Regions from separate parts of the Streptomyces noursei ATCC 11455 genome, predicted to be linked through region 1. Evidence: riboswitches for the same ligand, from Rfam matches in the RefSeq annotation. Region 1 holds a riboswitch; each other region holds the start of a gene.
The links. Region 1 has a riboswitch for cobalamin ahead of metE (5-methyltetrahydropteroyltriglutamate--homocysteine S-methyltransferase). Riboswitches for the same ligand answer to the same signal wherever they lie in the genome.
Positions count from the first base shown of each region.

Region 2: linked by a shared signal. The riboswitch ahead of nicT (Nickel transporter NicT) and the one ahead of metE (5-methyltetrahydropteroyltriglutamate--homocysteine S-methyltransferase) in region 1 are both predicted to bind cobalamin.
Region 3: linked by a shared signal. The riboswitch ahead of SNOUR_RS14625 (ribonucleoside-diphosphate reductase subunit alpha) and the one ahead of metE (5-methyltetrahydropteroyltriglutamate--homocysteine S-methyltransferase) in region 1 are both predicted to bind cobalamin.

Region 1 is NZ_CP011533.1:8,325,347-8,330,598, forward strand. Features, by position in the region: gene thiI (tRNA uracil 4-sulfurtransferase ThiI) at 1-1,291, shown strand, start outside; gene SNOUR_RS35550 (Lsr2 family protein) at 1,350-1,757, opposite strand; cobalamin riboswitch at 2,298-2,524, shown strand; gene metE (5-methyltetrahydropteroyltriglutamate--homocysteine S-methyltransferase) at 2,691-5,009, shown strand; gene SNOUR_RS35560 (GNAT family N-acetyltransferase) at 5,082-5,252, opposite strand, start outside.
Region 2 is NZ_CP011533.1:6,431,782-6,437,033, forward strand. Features, by position in the region: gene SNOUR_RS27295 (VOC family protein) at 199-699, shown strand; gene nicT (Nickel transporter NicT) at 811-2,025, opposite strand; cobalamin riboswitch at 2,057-2,270, opposite strand; gene SNOUR_RS27305 (alpha/beta fold hydrolase) at 2,339-3,190, opposite strand; gene SNOUR_RS27310 (MarR family winged helix-turn-helix transcriptional regulator) at 3,187-3,882, opposite strand; gene SNOUR_RS27315 (nucleoside/nucleotide kinase family protein) at 4,008-4,664, opposite strand; gene SNOUR_RS27320 (TetR/AcrR family transcriptional regulator) at 4,771-5,252, shown strand, end outside.
Region 3 is NZ_CP011533.1:3,531,527-3,536,778, reverse strand. Features, by position in the region: gene SNOUR_RS14635 (transglycosylase domain-containing protein) at 1-214, opposite strand, end outside; gene SNOUR_RS14630 (ribonucleotide-diphosphate reductase subunit beta) at 320-1,378, opposite strand; gene SNOUR_RS14625 (ribonucleoside-diphosphate reductase subunit alpha) at 1,381-3,786, opposite strand; cobalamin riboswitch at 3,951-4,103, opposite strand; gene SNOUR_RS14620 (GNAT family N-acetyltransferase) at 4,273-4,776, opposite strand; gene mctP (monocarboxylate uptake permease MctP) at 5,083-5,252, opposite strand, start outside.

The DNA.
Region 1 (5,252 bases):
GCCACGCCCGAGCGGGCACTGCGTCCTGCTCAAGCACGGCGAGATCGTCCTCAAGGGCCGCAACCGGCACCGGTTCACCGAGCGGCTGCACGACAACCTCCGCCGCTCCCTGCGCGGAATCGGCGGCTCCACCTGGATCAAGTCCGGTCAGCACGTCACCGTGCTCGGCGGCGACGTCCCCCAGGACGTCCTGGTCGACCGCGCCCGCCGGGTGATCGGGTTCAACTCGGTGGAGCCCGCCGTGCGCGTGCCCACCTCCGTGACGGACATCACCGAGGCAGCCGTGGACGCGCTGGCCGGCGTCCGCGCCGAGCGGCCCGGCGTCACCTTCGCCGTGCGGGTCAAGCGCCGGAACAAGAACTTCGAGATGACCTCGTCGCAGTTCGAGCGCTTCCTCGGGGCCCGGGTCCGGGAAGCCCTCGGGCCGGTGCCGGTGAACCTCTCCCACCCCGACGTGCGGATCTCCATCGAGATCGACCACAAGGAAAGCTATGTCTCCTGGGTCCGCCATCAGGGGCCGGGCGGACTGCCCGTCGGCTCCAGCGGACGCGCGCTGGTGCTGCTGTCCGGTGGGTACGACTCACCGGTGGCGGCCTATCGGGCCATGCGCCGTGGACTGCGCTGCGATTTCGTCCACTTCACCGGCGCTCCCTACACGAACGCCGCCTCCATGTACAAGGCGTACGCCCTGGCCAGGGAACTCAACCGCTGTCAGCCCGCCGGACGGCTGCATGTCATCGCGCTCGGCCAGGCACAGAAGCAGTTGGCGATCGCGGGGGCCGGCAGGCTCCAAGTCGTCGCACAACGACGGCTCATGGTCCGCGTGGCCTCCGCGCTGGCGGGCCGGATCGCGGCGGAGGCCCTGGTGACCGGCGACAGCCTGGGGCAGGTGGCCAGTCAGACCCTGGCGAACCTGGCCGCCGTCGACGAGGCCGCCACCCTGCCGGTGCTGCGCCCGCTGATCGGCTGGGAGAAGCAGGAGATCATCGACGAAGCCCGGTCCATCGGCACCGAACAGATCTCCGTACTGCCCGACGAGGACTGCTGCAAGCTCCTCGCACCGCCCCGGGTCACCCTCCGGGCCGGCCTGGCCGACCTGCGGTCGGTGGAGAAGCGCCTCGACCTGGACGACCTGGTGGACGGGCTGCTGCGGGACGTCCAGATCATGCACCCGGGGGAGACCGACGAGGAGACGGCCACCGAAGCGGGCAGCCCGGACGAGGACCCCGCCCCGGCCCGGACCGGCCCGCCCGTGTGCGGTGCGCCGGCAGGGGCCGCGCAGGCGCCGTAGTGATCGCGCCCGGTCGTACGGACGTGAACGCCCCCTCGTCGGAGGGGGCGTTGCTTCCTTACTTGGCCGCGCGCTTCTTGCGTGCCGGCTTCGACGTGGGAGCCTCGGAGGCGCGGGCGACGGCCACGAAGGGCTTGACCGCTTCCTGGAGCTTGGCCACGTTCTCGGCGCCGAGGTCGGCCTCGTACCACTTGAGATCGAGAACCTGACGGATCGCGATCTTCTTGGTGCCGTCCTCGTTCGACTCCTCGGTCTCGTATTCCTCGTCGACCATCTCGGGGACGGCGAACCGGATCGGCGTGACGCCGTCCGTCACCTCGGGATTGAGGTCGTCCTGGAGAATCGACTGCCAGTAAGTCGCCTTCTTGACAATCTGGTTGCCGACCGGAACAGGAGTGATTACCTCCTGAACACCCGGCTCATCCTTCTGCGACTCATCAACCTGGATGGTTTCCTTGACGGCCATTTTTGCGCCCCTTTCCTGTGCGGTGCACCCCAAACTTTAGTGGAAATAGGTGAGTTGAAGCCAATCGGCGACGGGGGCTAGATCATGCCGGTCTCCGCTCGCGAACGGATGGGCAAGTCAGCTGGTCATCGCCGACATCCCAGGCATTCTCCGGAAACTTCCACTCCCCGCGAGTCGCCGCCCGCGCCCGTCGGTGAACTGCTCTGCAAAACCACCCATCTCCTCTGTGACCAGCCCCTTTCCGTGCCGAATTGGCACGCTGTGGGGCGTGCCTTTCGCCCCTGCTGCCGCTTCCTTGGAATTCCTGGATTCCTGCCCCGCGTCCACGGCGGTGCCGTCCCCATCGATATCGAAGTACTTCGGGACCGGAGGACGCGGGGAGGGGAAAGGGGCGCCGGCGAGGGCGGGCGCGCGGCGACGCGTGCGGACCGGTGCTCCGGGGGTCGCGCCGCGCCCCGCCGCGGCCGAACCCTGCGCCACCTGTGTCTCATCTCATAGTCCGGCATCTGAACATGGGTGACCGTCAGGGGGACGGCGTTCTACGCTGGCCGGGCAACAGGTTCGCCCCGTCCGCCAGACGGGAGCGTCGCAAGAGGGAACCCGGTGGGAATCCGGGACTGCCCCGCAGCGGTGAGTGGGAACGACCGCCGTCATACGCACTGGATCCGGGCCGCGGATCCGGGAAGCGACGGCCAGTAGGTGCCCGCCGGAAGACTCCGGCAGGCGCGCCCGCGAGTCCGAAGACCTGCCCGTTGCCCGTGTGCGCCCCTGCGTACACGGACATCCCGGTGACCTCGAGGGCGGGTCGGCGTACATACCAGGCGGACACGTGCGTCGCGAGCGCACCGTGGATCCGCCCGGTTCGTCATCCCTTCGCGCTCCTCGTTCCCTCGCCGGGACGTTTCAGGAGACCATTTCGCGAAGGAGAGTTCCGTGACAGCGAAGCCCGCAGCCGCGGCAGCACGGGCCACCGTGTACGGCTACCCCCGCCAGGGCCGGCACCGGGAACTGAAGAAGGCCGTCGAGGGCTATTGGAAGGGCAAGGTCACCGCCGACGCCCTGACGGAGACCGCCCGCACCCTGCGCCGTGCCCACTGGCGGCGACTGGCCGACGCCGGCATCCACGAGGTGCCCACCGGTGACTTCTCGTACTACGACCATGTGCTGGACACCAGCGTCATGGTCGGTGCCGTCCCGGACCGCCACCGCGCCGCCGTCGCGGCCGACGCCCTCGACGGCTACTTCGCGATGGCGCGCGGCACGCAGGACGTCGCGCCGCTGGAGATGACCAAGTGGTTCGACACCAACTACCACTATCTCGTGCCGGAGTTGGGCCCCGACACCGTCTTCGCCGCCGACTCCGCAAAGCAGGTGGCCGAGTTCGAGGAGGCCCTCGCGCTCGGGCTGACGGCCCGGCCGGTGCTGGTCGGCCCGGTCACCTACCTCCTGCTGTCGAAGCCCGCCCCAGGCGTGGCCGCCGACTTCGAGCCGCTGACCCTCCTCGACCGGCTGCTGCCGGTCTACGCGCAGGTCCTCGCCGACCTGCGGGCGGCGGGCGCGGAGTGGGTGCAGCTCGACGAGCCCGCCCTGGTGCAGGACCGCACCCCGGCCGACCTGAACGCCGCCGCACGGGCCTACCGCGAACTGGGCACCCGTACCGACCGCCCGAAACTGCTGGTCGCGTCGTACTTCGACCGGCTCGGCGATGCCCTGCCCGTACTGGCCAAGGCTCCGGTGGACGGACTGGCGCTCGACTTCACCGACGCGGCCGCGGCCAACCTCGACGCGCTGGCGGCCGTCGGCGGACTGCCGGGCAAGCGCCTGGTGGCGGGCGTGGTCAACGGCCGCAACATCTGGATCAACGATCTGGAGAAGTCGCTGGCCACCCTCGGCACCCTGCTCGGCCTCGCCGACCGGGTCGATGTGGCGGCGTCCTGCTCCCTGCTGCACGTGCCGCTGGACGCCGCCCTGGAGCGGGACATCGACCCGCAGATCGCCCGTTGGCTGGCCTTCGCCAGGCAGAAGACCACGGAGCTGGTGACCCTGGCCCGCGGCCTGTCGCAGGGCACCGACACCATCGCCGCCGAACTCGCCGCGAACCGCGCCGACCTGGCCTCCCGAGCCAATTCGGTCCTCACCCACGACCCGGCCGTGCGGGCCCGCGTCGCGGCCGTCACCGAGGCCGACGTCCGGCGCTCCCAGGCATATGGCCAGCGGACCGTCGCCCAGCGCACCCACCTCGGCCTGCCGCTGCTGCCGACCACCACCATCGGATCCTTCCCCCAGACCGACGAACTGCGCGCCGCCCGCGCGGACCTGCGGGCCGGCCGGATCGACACCGCCGGTTACGAGGAGCGGATCAGGGCCGAGATCCAGGAGGTCGTCTCCTTCCAGGAGAAGGCCGGGCTGGACGTCCTGGTGCACGGCGAGCCCGAACGCAACGACATGGTCCAGTACTTCGCCGAGCAGCTCACCGGCTATCTCGCCACCCGGCACGGCTGGGTGCAGTCCTACGGCACCCGCTACGTCCGCCCGCCGGTGCTGGCCGGTGACATCTCCCGTCCCGAGCCCATGACGGTCCGTTGGACGACCTATGCCCAGTCACTGACCGAACGCCCCGTCAAGGGCATGCTCACCGGTCCCGTCACCATGCTCGCCTGGTCCTTCGTCCGCGACGACCAGCCACTGGCGCGGACCGCGCGCCAGGTCGCCCTGGCACTGCGCGACGAGGTCGCCGACCTGGAGGCGGCCGGCACATCGGTGATCCAGGTGGACGAGCCGGCGCTCCGCGAGACGCTGCCGCTGCGCGCCGCCGACCGCCCCGCGTACCTGGCGTGGGCCACCGATGCCTTCCGCCTGTCCACCAGCGGGGTGCGCCCGGACACCCAGATCCACACCCACATGTGCTACGCCGAGTTCGGCGACATCGTGCAGGCCATCGACGACCTCGACGCGGACGTGATCAGCCTGGAGGCCACCCGGTCCCATATGCAGGTCGCCCGGGAGCTGGCCGCCCACGGCTACCCGCGCGAGGCCGGACCCGGCGTGTACGACATCCACTCCCCGCGCGTGCCGAGCCCGGCGGAGGCGGCGGACCTGCTGCGCACCGGCCTGCGGGCCATCCCCGCCGAACGCCTGTGGGTCAACCCCGACTGCGGGCTCAAGACCCGTGACTGGCCCGAGGTGCGGGCCTCCCTGGAGAGCCTGGTGGCCGCGGCCCGCACGGTCCGTGCGGAGCTGCCGACCTCCTGACACCGGGACCGCTTGGTCGGGGAGGGGAGTCGTGCGCCCCTCCCCGACCCCCTCCCCACCCTCGGCACCTGGTCACCGCCCGGGCCAGCGCAGGGTCATGTCGGGCAGGTTCTCCATGTTGCGGTCGCCGTCGCTGGTGTCGAGCACATGGAAGCCATGGCGTGCGTAGAACGCGCGGGCCTGGGTGTTCTGCTGGAAGACGTGCAGTGACAGCCCGTCCGGACTGTGCCGTCTGACCTCGTC
Region 2 (5,252 bases), 1.9 Mb from region 1:
AGTAGGTGCTTGGAAAACAAAAGTGATGGCTTTGGGGTGGGGTGAGTGTCGGGAGGCTGTCGTTTGGTGGTGAATGGGGGGCTTTGGTGGTCCAGGGGAGGGGTGTATCGTGACTGGTGACTTGAAGTTTCAAGTAAATTGCGTGCGCACCGGCAGACACACGGCGGGGGACGAGTTGAGGTAAGGAATGGAGGATCGATGTCCGTACGGCGGCTCAATCACGCGGTGCTGTACATCCGTGAGGTGGCGCGGTCGGTGGCGTTCTACACCGAGGTGCTGGGATTCACGGTCGACGTGGAGATTCCGGGGCGGGCGGCCTTTCTGAGCGCGCCCGATTCGCACAACGACCACGATCTGGGGCTGTTCGCGGTGGGGCCGGACGCGCCCGGGCCGGAGGGCGGCCGGATCGGGCTGTACCACCTGGCCTGGGAGGTCGGGACGCTGGGCGATCTCTCGGTGATCGCGGAACGGCTGCGGGAGCGGGGCGCGCTGGTGGGGACCAGCGACCACCTGGTCTCCAAGTCGCTCTACGCGCGGGACCCGGACGGCAACGAGTTCGAGGTGATGTGGCGGGTGCCGCGGGAGGACTGGCCGGGGGCGGAGGTGGCGGACCGGCTGCGGCCGCTCGACCTGGCGGCGGCGCTGGAGCGCTGGGGCCCGGACCTGCTGACCGGAGCGGCGGCCGGCTCGGCCACCTGAGGCGTCGCGCGGACGAGCGCTGTCGGTGTGCGTGCTGCCCGTGGAGTGCGGCCTTTCCCTCCGTCCCTTGTTAAGGGGGAGGGGGAGGCCGCATCCCACGGGCGGTGGTGCTCAGGGGGTGTCGGGGGACGGGGTGTCGGTGTCCCCGGTGCGGGGTGCCGGGACGGTGTCGTCGGCGGGCCGGGCGTTCGCCGTGCGGGCGGTCCAGCGCTTCTCGACGCCGCCCAGGCGCCAGTACGCCAGCGCCGCGGCCCACACCACGACGAACAGGCCGACGATGATGAAGCCCACGTTGTCCAGGTCGAGGGAGGAGATCCCGGCCGTCAGCGGGTCGTCCAGCCCGAACTTGTCGTGCAGGACGGTCACCAGCTCGATGGTGCCGATGAGGAACGCGACCGCGATCGACAGGCCCGTGATGGTGAGGTTGTAGTAGACCTTGCGCACCGGGTTGGAGAACGCCCACTGGTAGGCGAAGTTCATGAACGTGCCGTCCAGGGTGTCGAACAGGCTCATCCCGGCGGCGAACAGCAGCGGCAGGCACAGGATCGCGTACCAGGGCAGGCCCGCCGCGGCACCGCTGCCCGCCATCACCATCAGCGTCACCTCGGTCGCGGTGTCGAAGCCGAGGCCGAAGAGGAAACCGAGCGGGAACATCTGGCCGGGCCGGCTGATGGACTTGGTGAGACGGCCCAGGATCCGGTTCATGAAGCCCCGGGAATCCAGGTGCCGCTCCAGCTCCTGCTCGTCGTACGCGCCCGCCCGCATCGCCCGGAAGACCTTCAGGATGCCGACCAGGGCGATGAGGTTGAGGGCGGCGATGAGGTAGAGGAAGGTGCCGGAGACGGTCGTGCCGACGAGGCCGAGCACCTGGTGTGTACGGGAGTTGTCGTTCATCAGCGTGCCGGCGAGCTGGGCGCCGCCCGCCACCAGCGCGGCCATCACGACGACCACGCTGGAGTGGCCGAGGGCGAACCAGAAGCCCACCGAGACCGGCCGTTTGCCGTCGGCCATCAGCTTGCGGGTGGTGTTGTCGATCGCCGCGATGTGGTCGGCGTCGAAGGCGTGCCGCATGCCCAGGGTGTACGCGGTGATGCCGAGGCCGGCACCGAACACCTGGCTGCCGACCGTGTAGTGGCCCGGCACGACCAGCAGGAACAGCACGCCGAAGGCGACGATGTGCAGCACGGCGATCACGGTCATCAGCCCGGCCGTGCGGACGGTGTCCCGACGCTGCCAGCGGAAGGAACCGGTGGATCCGGATATGCCGCCGAGGGACGCGTCGCGGGGGGAGGGGGAATTTCCCGGGGTATTCGTGGACAGGGCCATTCGGCCATCACGCTCCAGCACCTCGTGGATCAGTTCGTGAGATGCCGTGGCCGGTCTCCTGGCTTACGGGTGCACGCGTCCGCCCCGCCTTCCCGGCCGCAGGCTGCGGTCAGTGGCGCCGTACGCGCACCGGGCGCGTACGGAGAGGGGTGGAAACTCCCCGATCACAGTGGCGAGGGCCGCGCCGGCCTGGGACACAAGGTCCTGCACCGGTCTTCCCGATCACCACGGCCCGGTCACTCTAGCGGGCGCCGAGGGCAGCGGGCCGGCCCGGTGGCGCCCCGGGCCCTCGCCCGGGGCGGGACGGGCCGTCTCAGAGGGCCAGGGACGACAGGAAGGCGTGCAATTCCTGGTCGAAGAGCGGGGTGTTCTCCAGGTTCACCATATGGCCCGCGGCGGGGACGCGGATGCGGCGGGCGCCGGGGACCTGTAGCGCTATGGCGTGGGCGTTGGCGGATATGTCGGTGGAGTCGAGGTCGCCGTCGAGGACGGTGGTCGGCACCTTGATCTCGGCCAGGCGGTCCGCGGCGCCGACCTCCAGGGGCATGCCGGCGCCCACACCGTCGGCGTGCACCTCGACATTGGCGCTCGCGGAGGCACGCATCCGCTCCCGGAAGCCGGGGTGCACGGCGGACGGCGCGCGGTACGGCCCGTCCACCCACATCCGGAGGAAGTGCTCCACATAGCGCTCCGCGCCGTCCGGTGCACCGATCGCGGCGACCTGCCCCCGGATGTGCTCCAGGACGAAGGGGTCGGTGAAGGGGCGACCGCTGACCCCGGGGGCGGCGAGGAAGAGGGCCGAGACCCGGTCCGGGTGGGCGAGCGCGGTGTCCAGCGCGACCCGGGAGCCGTGCGAGAGGCCGACGAGGACGGCGCGCGGTATGTCGAGCGCGTCCAGCAGGGCCGCCAGGTCGTCGTGGTTGGCCCAGTCGCCCGTCACCGTGGAGGAGAGGCCGTGGCCGCGGGAGTCGTAACGGACCACCCGCAGGCCGGAGTTGACCAGCCAGGAGAACTGCTCGTCCCACATGTGCTGGTCGAGCATGCCGCCGTGCAGCAGCACCACCGCAGGTCCCGAGCCGGCCGTCTCGTAGAACAGCTCGCCGTCGTCGGCGATCGGCACGGTGCCGTTGTCGATCTCGGACCATGCCTGGAAGTCGTGGGTCATGCTGCGGGGCCTTCTGTCTGCGTCGGGCGGTCGGCTGGTCGGGCGGGCGCCGGCGGTCGGTGCCCGTGTGCGGGCGGTATCGCGGCCTGTGCGTCCTCCTGGTCGGCGGCGTCCGGCATTTCGGGATTGCCGCTTTCCTCCGGGGGAACGCGCGAGCCGTCCGCCAAGTGCCGGAATTCCTCGCCGAGCCGATCCAGGACCCGCAGCGCCGTGCGGACCTCCCCGGGCGACAGGTCGGCCAGCCCGCGGCGGAGTTCCGCCGCCTCGGCGTCCTGTATCCCGCGCATCACCTCGGTGCCCTCGTCGGTGAGCCGGATCAGCGACGAGCGGCGGTGCGCGGGATTGGGGGCCGTCACGACCAGGCCCAGATCCGCCGCGTGGTTCACCCAGCGCTGCACCGGCTGTCGGTCCAGGCCCAGGGAGCGCGCCAACTGCGGGACGGTGCGCGGCCCGTGGGTGCGCAGTGCGTCGAGCAGGGCGTGCTCGCCGGCGGTCATGCCGGTGCCTTCCAGTTCCCGCTCCACGGCGCGCACGATCGTCCGGTGCAGCGGCCACAGCCGCCGGATGACGTCGTGCAACAGCTCCTCGGTCGCCGCCGGCGGGTCGGCGGTCCGTCGGGTGTCGACGGCATCGGAATCCGCGCCGATGCCCTGGCCGGCGCCATGGCCGGCATCCCCCTCGATGACACTCATGCTGTCATGATGACATCCATGATGTCATTTTGGAAGGGGTGTTGATACCCGGCCGAGGAGAAGGGGTGCGGCGCGGAGCCGAGTTGGGGTCGCGTCGGGACCGGCGGCGGTGGGGTCCGGGCGGGTCAGTCGTCCGTCCGGGGCGGGGCCTCGTCCTCGGTGAAGGTCACGACGAGGTCGGCCCGGGGGCGGGTGGCCGCCACGAGGCGGGCGTTGGCCTCGTCGGAGGTGCGGACGAAATCCTCGGCGTCGATGCGCAGGCGGCCGAACCGCTCGTGGCGGGCGATCAGCCGCCGCACCCGCTCCTGGCCGTCCAGTTCCATGAACCAGACCTCGTCGAGCAGTTCGCGGATCCGCGCCCAGGGGTCGGAGTGCAGCAGGAGGTAGTTGCCCTCGGTGATGACGAGCGGGATGTGCGGGGCCACCGGGATGCTGCCGGCGACCGGCTCCTCGATGCGGCGGTCGAACGCGGGGGCGTAGACGGGTGTGCCGGGTTCGGGGGAGCGCAGGCGGGACAGCAGGGCCGCGTAACCGGCCGGGTCGAAGGTGTCCGGCGCCCCCTTGCGGTCCGTGCGGCCCAGGCGGCGCAACTCCGTCTCGGCGAGGTGGAAGCCGTCCATCGGGACGAGCGCCGCCTGGCCGGTCAGCTCCGCCGCCAGCCAGGCGGCGAGGGTGGACTTGCCGGCGCCCGGAGGCCCGGCGATGCCGAGCAGCCGGCGCCGGCCGGGCGTCGCGGAAGCGGCGAGCCGGCGGGCCCGGGCCGCGAGGTCGTCGAGGTTCATGATGGGTCCATCGTGCCTGATGGGGCGGGGTCGGCGCCGGGCAACCGGCCCGGCCCGCCGGACGTCGTCCGATTCCGCCCGGTGTGCGGCCAGTAGCATCGGCGGTGTGCCCCGTACCGCCGCCTCCGCCAGCTCTCCTGCCCCGCAGCGCCGGCCGCGCGCCGACGCCGAGCGCAATCGCGGCCGGGTGCTGGACGCCGCACGGGAGATGCTGCGGGCGCACGGCGACGAGGCACAGATGCCCGAGATCGCACGTGCCGCGGGCGTCGGGATCGGGACGGTCTACCGGCACTTCCCCAATCGGGCCGCGCTGATCGCCGCCGTGGGGGAGCAACGGCAGGCGGAGATCGTGGAGTTCGGGCGCAGCCGCTGCCTGGCGTGCCCGACCGCCGCCGAGGGGCTGGCCGCCTATCTCACGCACATCGGGGAGGTGCTCGACGCCGAGCGCGGGCTCTCCGCGGCGATCGAGGCGGCGTTCGGCTCCACCGAACCGGCCGGCGAGGGCCGGGAGCGCGCCGAGGGGGTCGCCGCCCAACTCCTCGCCCGCGGCAAGGAGGAGGGGTCGGTCCGGGCGGACGCCGAGGTGGA
Region 3 (5,252 bases), 4.8 Mb from region 1:
CCCAGTAGTAGACGGTGGCCTCGCGGGCGGCCAGCGCGTTCTCGTTGGGGATGTCGATCTTCGCGTAGACGAACGCGAACAGCCCCGCCAGACAGGCGAGGACGAAGGTGAACGTGCCCAGCCACAGGCGCCACGACGGCAGCCAGCGGCGCACCCCCTTGCGGCCGAGACGGGGGTAGTCGATGTATCGGCGACTTTTCTTCCTGCCCTCCATATCTGCGTAGATGTGGTGGCACGGGCTCCGGTTGCCGCTCCGGCCACCCGCTAATCGAACGCTCACATTCGGCGGGTGGCCGGACGACAGGTCGGGCGGCCGGGATCAGAAGTCGTCGTCGAACGAGACCGAGCCCTCGACGGCGACCTGGTAGGCCGAGGCGCGCCGCTCGAAGAAGTTGGTCAGCTCCTGGACGTTCTGCAGCTCCATGAAGGAGAACGGGTTCTCCGAGCCGTACACCGGGGCGAAGCCCAGGCGTTGCAGCCGCTGGTCGGCCACGCACTGGAGGTACTCGCGCATCGAGTCGGTGTTCATGCCCGGCAGGCCGTCGCCGCACAGGTCGCGGGCGAACTGCAGCTCCGCCTCCACGGCCTCCTTGAGCATGTCGGTGACCTGCTGCTGGAGCGCGTCGTCGAAGAGGTCGGGCTCCTCCTCGCGGACGGTGTCCACCACCGAGAACGCGAAGTCCATGTGCATGGTCTCGTCGCGGAAGACCCAGTTGGTGCCGGTGGCCAGGCCGTGCAGCAGGCCGCGCGAGCGGAACCAGTACACGTACGCGAACGCGCCGTAGAAGAACAGGCCCTCGATGCACGCCGCGAAGCAGATCAGGTTCAGCAGGAAGCGGCGGCGGTCGGCCTTGCTCTCCAGCTGGTCCAGCTGCTCGACGTGGTCCATCCACCGGAAGCAGAACTCCGCCTTCTCGCGGATGGACGGGATGTTCTCCACCGCGGCGAAGGCGGCGGCCCGGTCGTCCGGGTCGGGGAGGTAGGTGTCCAGCAGCGTCAGATAGAACTGGACGTGCACCGCCTCCTCGAAGAGCTGACGGCTCAGGTAGAGCCGCGCCTCGGGGGAGTTGATGTGCTTGTACAGCGTCAGGACGAGGTTGTTGGCCACGATCGAGTCGCCGGTGGCGAAGAACGCCACCAGACGGCCGATGAGGTGCTGCTCGCCCGGGGAGAGCTTGGCGAGGTCGGCGACGTCGGAGTGGAGGTCGACCTCCTCCACGGTCCAGGTGTTCTTGATCGCGTCCCGGTAGCGGTCGTAGAAGTCCGGGTAGCGCATGGGGCGCAGGGTCAGCTCGAACCCCGGGTCGAGGAGGTTCTTGCGGCCGCCGGTGGTGACGGTGTGGGCGGCGCCGGCGTTCTTCTCGGGTGCAGTGGTCATGATTACTGGCATGCCTCGCAGGACTCGGGGTTTTCCAGGGAGCAGGCGACCGCCTCGGGGTCGGCCACCGGCAGCTGTGCGGGGACGGACGCGGCGCGGGCCGACTGGGCGATCCGGGTCGCCGGCCGCGAGCGCAGGTAGTACGTGGTCTTGATGCCGCGCTTCCAGGCGTAGGCGTACATCGAGCTGAGCTTGCCGATGGTCGGCGACGCCATGAAGAGGTTGAGCGACTGGCTCTGGTCCAGGTACGGCGTGCGGTCCGCGGCCATGTCGATCAGGGCGCGCTGGGGGATCTCCCAGGCCGTGCGGTAGCGGTACCGGACGTCCTCGGGGATCCAGGCCAGCTCCTGGACGGAGCCGTTGGCCTCCCGCAGCGCGTCCCGGGTCCGCGCGTCCCACAGGCCCAACTCCTTGAGCTCCTCGATCAGGTACGTGTTGACCTGGAGGAACTCACCGGACAGCGTCTCGCGCTTGAAGAGGTTGGAGACCTGCGGCTCGATGCACTCGTAGACGCCGGCGATGGAGGCGATGGTGGCGGTCGGCGCGATGGCCAGCAGCAGCGAGTTGCGCATCCCGGTCGCGGCGATCCGGGTGCGCAGCGCCGTCCAGCGGTCCGCCCAGCGCGGCTCTGCGTTCGGGTAGTGGTCCGGGTGCAGCACGCCGCGCGCCGTACGGGTCGCGGACCAGGCCGCGTGCGGGCCGTGCCGCTCGGCGAGGTCGGCGGACGCCTCGTAGGCGGCCAGCATGATCCGCTCGGAGATGCGGGTGGACAGCTCCCGGGCCTCGGCCGAGTCGAACGGCAGCCGCAGCCGGAAGAAGACGTCCTGCAGGCCCATCAGGCCCAGACCGACCGGCCGCCAGCGGGAGTTGGAGGCGGCGGCCTGCTCGGTCGGGTAGAAGTTGATGTCCACGACCCGGTCGAGGAAGGTCACGGCGGTGCGGACGGTGGCGTCCAGCCGCTCCCAGTCCATCTCGCCCTCGGCGCCCAGGTGGGCCGCGAGGTTGACCGACCCCAGGTTGCAGACCGCGGTCTCGCCGTCGTCGGTGACCTCCAGGATCTCGGTGCACAGGTTGGAGGAGTGCACGACCCGGCCGGGCTCGGCGGTCTGGTTGGCGGTGCGGTTGGCGGCGTCCTTGAACGTCATCCAGCCGTTGCCGGTCTGCGCCAGGGTGCGCATCATCCGGGAGTACAGCACCCTGGCCGGCACCTGCTTGAGGGCCTTGCCCGCGGCCTCCGCCGCCCGGTAGGCGGTGTCGAACTCCTCGCCCCACAGGTCGACGAGCTCGGGCACGTCCGAGGGGGAGAACAGCGACCAGTCCGCGTCCGCCTCCACCCGGCGCATGAACTCGTCCGGGATCCAGTGCGCGATGTTGAGGTTGTGGGTCCGGCGGGCCTCCTCGCCGGTGTTGTCCCGCAGCTCCAGGAATTCCTCGATGTCGGCGTGCCAGCTCTCCAGGTAGACGCAGGCCGCGCCCTTGCGGCGGCCGCCCTGGTTGACCGCGGCCACCGACGCGTCCAGGGTGCGCAGGAACGGCACGATGCCGTTGGAGTGCCCGTTGGTGCCGCGGATCAGCGAACCGCGGGCGCGGATCCGGGAGTACGACAGGCCGATCCCGCCGGCGTGCTTCGAGAGCCGGGCCACCTGGTGGTAGCGGTCGTAGATGGAGTCCAGCTCGTCCAGCGGGGAGTCCAGCAGATAGCAGGAGGACATCTGCGGGTGGCGGGTGCCGGAGTTGAAGAGCGTGGGGGAGGACGGTAGGTAGGAGAGCGTGCTGGTCATCCGGTACAGCTCGGCGACGTCCGCGAGCGCCCGCGCCGAGTCGTCCTCGGCGAGCCCGCAGGCCACCCGCAGCAGGAAGTGCTGGGGCGTCTCGATCACCTTGCGGGTGGTGGGGTGCCGCAGCAGATAGCGCGAGTGCAGGGTGCGCAGCCCGAAGTACCCGAACCGGTCGTCGGCGCCGGCCTCCAGTGCCCTGTCGACCAGCGCGTCCAGCCGCTCGGCGTGGGTGTCGACGAACGCGGCGGTGACGTCCGCGATCAGCCCCTCCTGGTGGCCGACCGCGATCGACGCCGAGAAGGAGGTGGCGCCCTGACCGGCGGCCTCCTCGGCGACGGCGAGGGTGAGCAGCCGCGCGGCGAGCTTGGAGTACTGCGGCTCGTCGGCGATCAGCCCGGCCGCGGCCTCGGTGGCCAGCGCCCGCAACTCGGCCTCGTCGGACCCGGGGTGCCGGCCGCGCAGCGCGGCGGCGGCCACCTTGCCGGGGTCGGTCGCGGTCAGGTCCGCGGTCAGCTCGGTCAGCGTCCGCAGCAGGGCGGTGCCCGGCCCGTCCGCGTGCGCGGGAGGCGCGGCCACCACGGGCTGCACGACCTCGGCGTCTGACGCTGGCTCCGTTGGCGCGATGGTCACCTGATGCTCTCCCTCACTCGGCGGGGGCCGGGAGGGGTGGCGGCATGACGGGAGCCGTGCGGGCAGGGGGCACCCCGCGGCGAACCGGGGGTGCGCGGGTCGGCCGCGCGGCGTCCATCTGCCCATCCCTCGGGGCCCGGACGTATCGACGCCGCACCGATGGCGGTGCGGGCGTACCGTCGGCAGGTCCTCGGACTCGGGAGCGCTCGACCGGCCCTTGGGGAAAGGGCCGTGGTCCGCGCTCGCACACCGTTGCGGGACAGTTCCGGATTCGCACCGGATTCCCCTGCGGCGACAGCGAGGACGAGCATACATCTTGTGTCGCTCCCCGCACGCACCCCCACATCTTGTGTCGCCGCCTCATACCATTCCCCCAGGTGTACGAAGCGCCGACTCGCCCGGATCCCCTCCGAAACGCCTCGGAACCCCGCCGAAATCCCGCCGGCGGCCCGCCCGAAGGCGGCTCGGAGCCCGCCGGAACGCCGCTCAGGTCAGCTCGCGGGCGAACGCCCACAGCGTGAGACCGGGCACCGGGGCCCAGTCCCGCTCGGCCGCCCGCGCGAACCCCAGCCGCCGGTAGAGCCGGTGCGCCGGCAGCAGGTGCTGCTGGCTCGACAGCACCATCCCGCGCAGCCCCAGCGCCCGCGCCCGCGTCAGACAGGCCCGCACCAGGGCCTCCCCGATGCCGCGCCCGCGCCCCTCGGGCCGCACCGCCAGCATCCGGAACTCGCCCTCCCCGGGCCCGGCCAACTCCGCGTACGGGCTGCCGTGCGCCGCGAACGTCACCGCGCCCAGCACCGCCCCGTCCACCCCGTCCGCGGCCACCAGCACCTCGGCGTGCTCCGCGCGGTGCGCCACCTTCCGCAGCTCCGCCGCGTACGGATCGTGCGCCCCGCCGTGCAGCAACCCCTCGGCCAGATACACCTCCGCCACGAGCTCCCCGACCGTCTCGAACTCCGCCTGGCGTACGGGTCTGATCGTGATGTCCATGGGGCCAGTGTGACCGAGCCAACGGGCGTGTGCGGCCGGGTCGTTGAGTGCGGTCGTCACTGTCAGTGGCCGTCGTTATGGTCGGTGTCAGAGGTCTCCGCTCCGCCACTCCGCAGCTCTCCGGAAGGAGAAGGTTCCATGACCCCGCCCGGCGATCCGCTCTCCCTCCCGTCACCGGTGGGCAGGGCGTTCGACACCCGGCGGCTGACGGACTGCCCCCTCGGCCGCGTGCGTCCCCTGCACGGCGGAGGGCCGCCGCGCCCCTGGGGGAGCGCGGCGGCCCTCGACCGTAGGTGTCGGCGCGCCTCAGTGCCCCGCCGGCGCACCCGTCGTCGCCGGCGGCAGGTCGGCGACGACGCCCTTGTCGCCGAGGTCGGCGGTGTAGTCGTCGGGGGAGGTCTCGTCGGTGCCCTCAGGGGCCTTGAGGGCCTTGAGGACGACCGTCAGGACGACCGTCACCACCACGTTCAGCACGA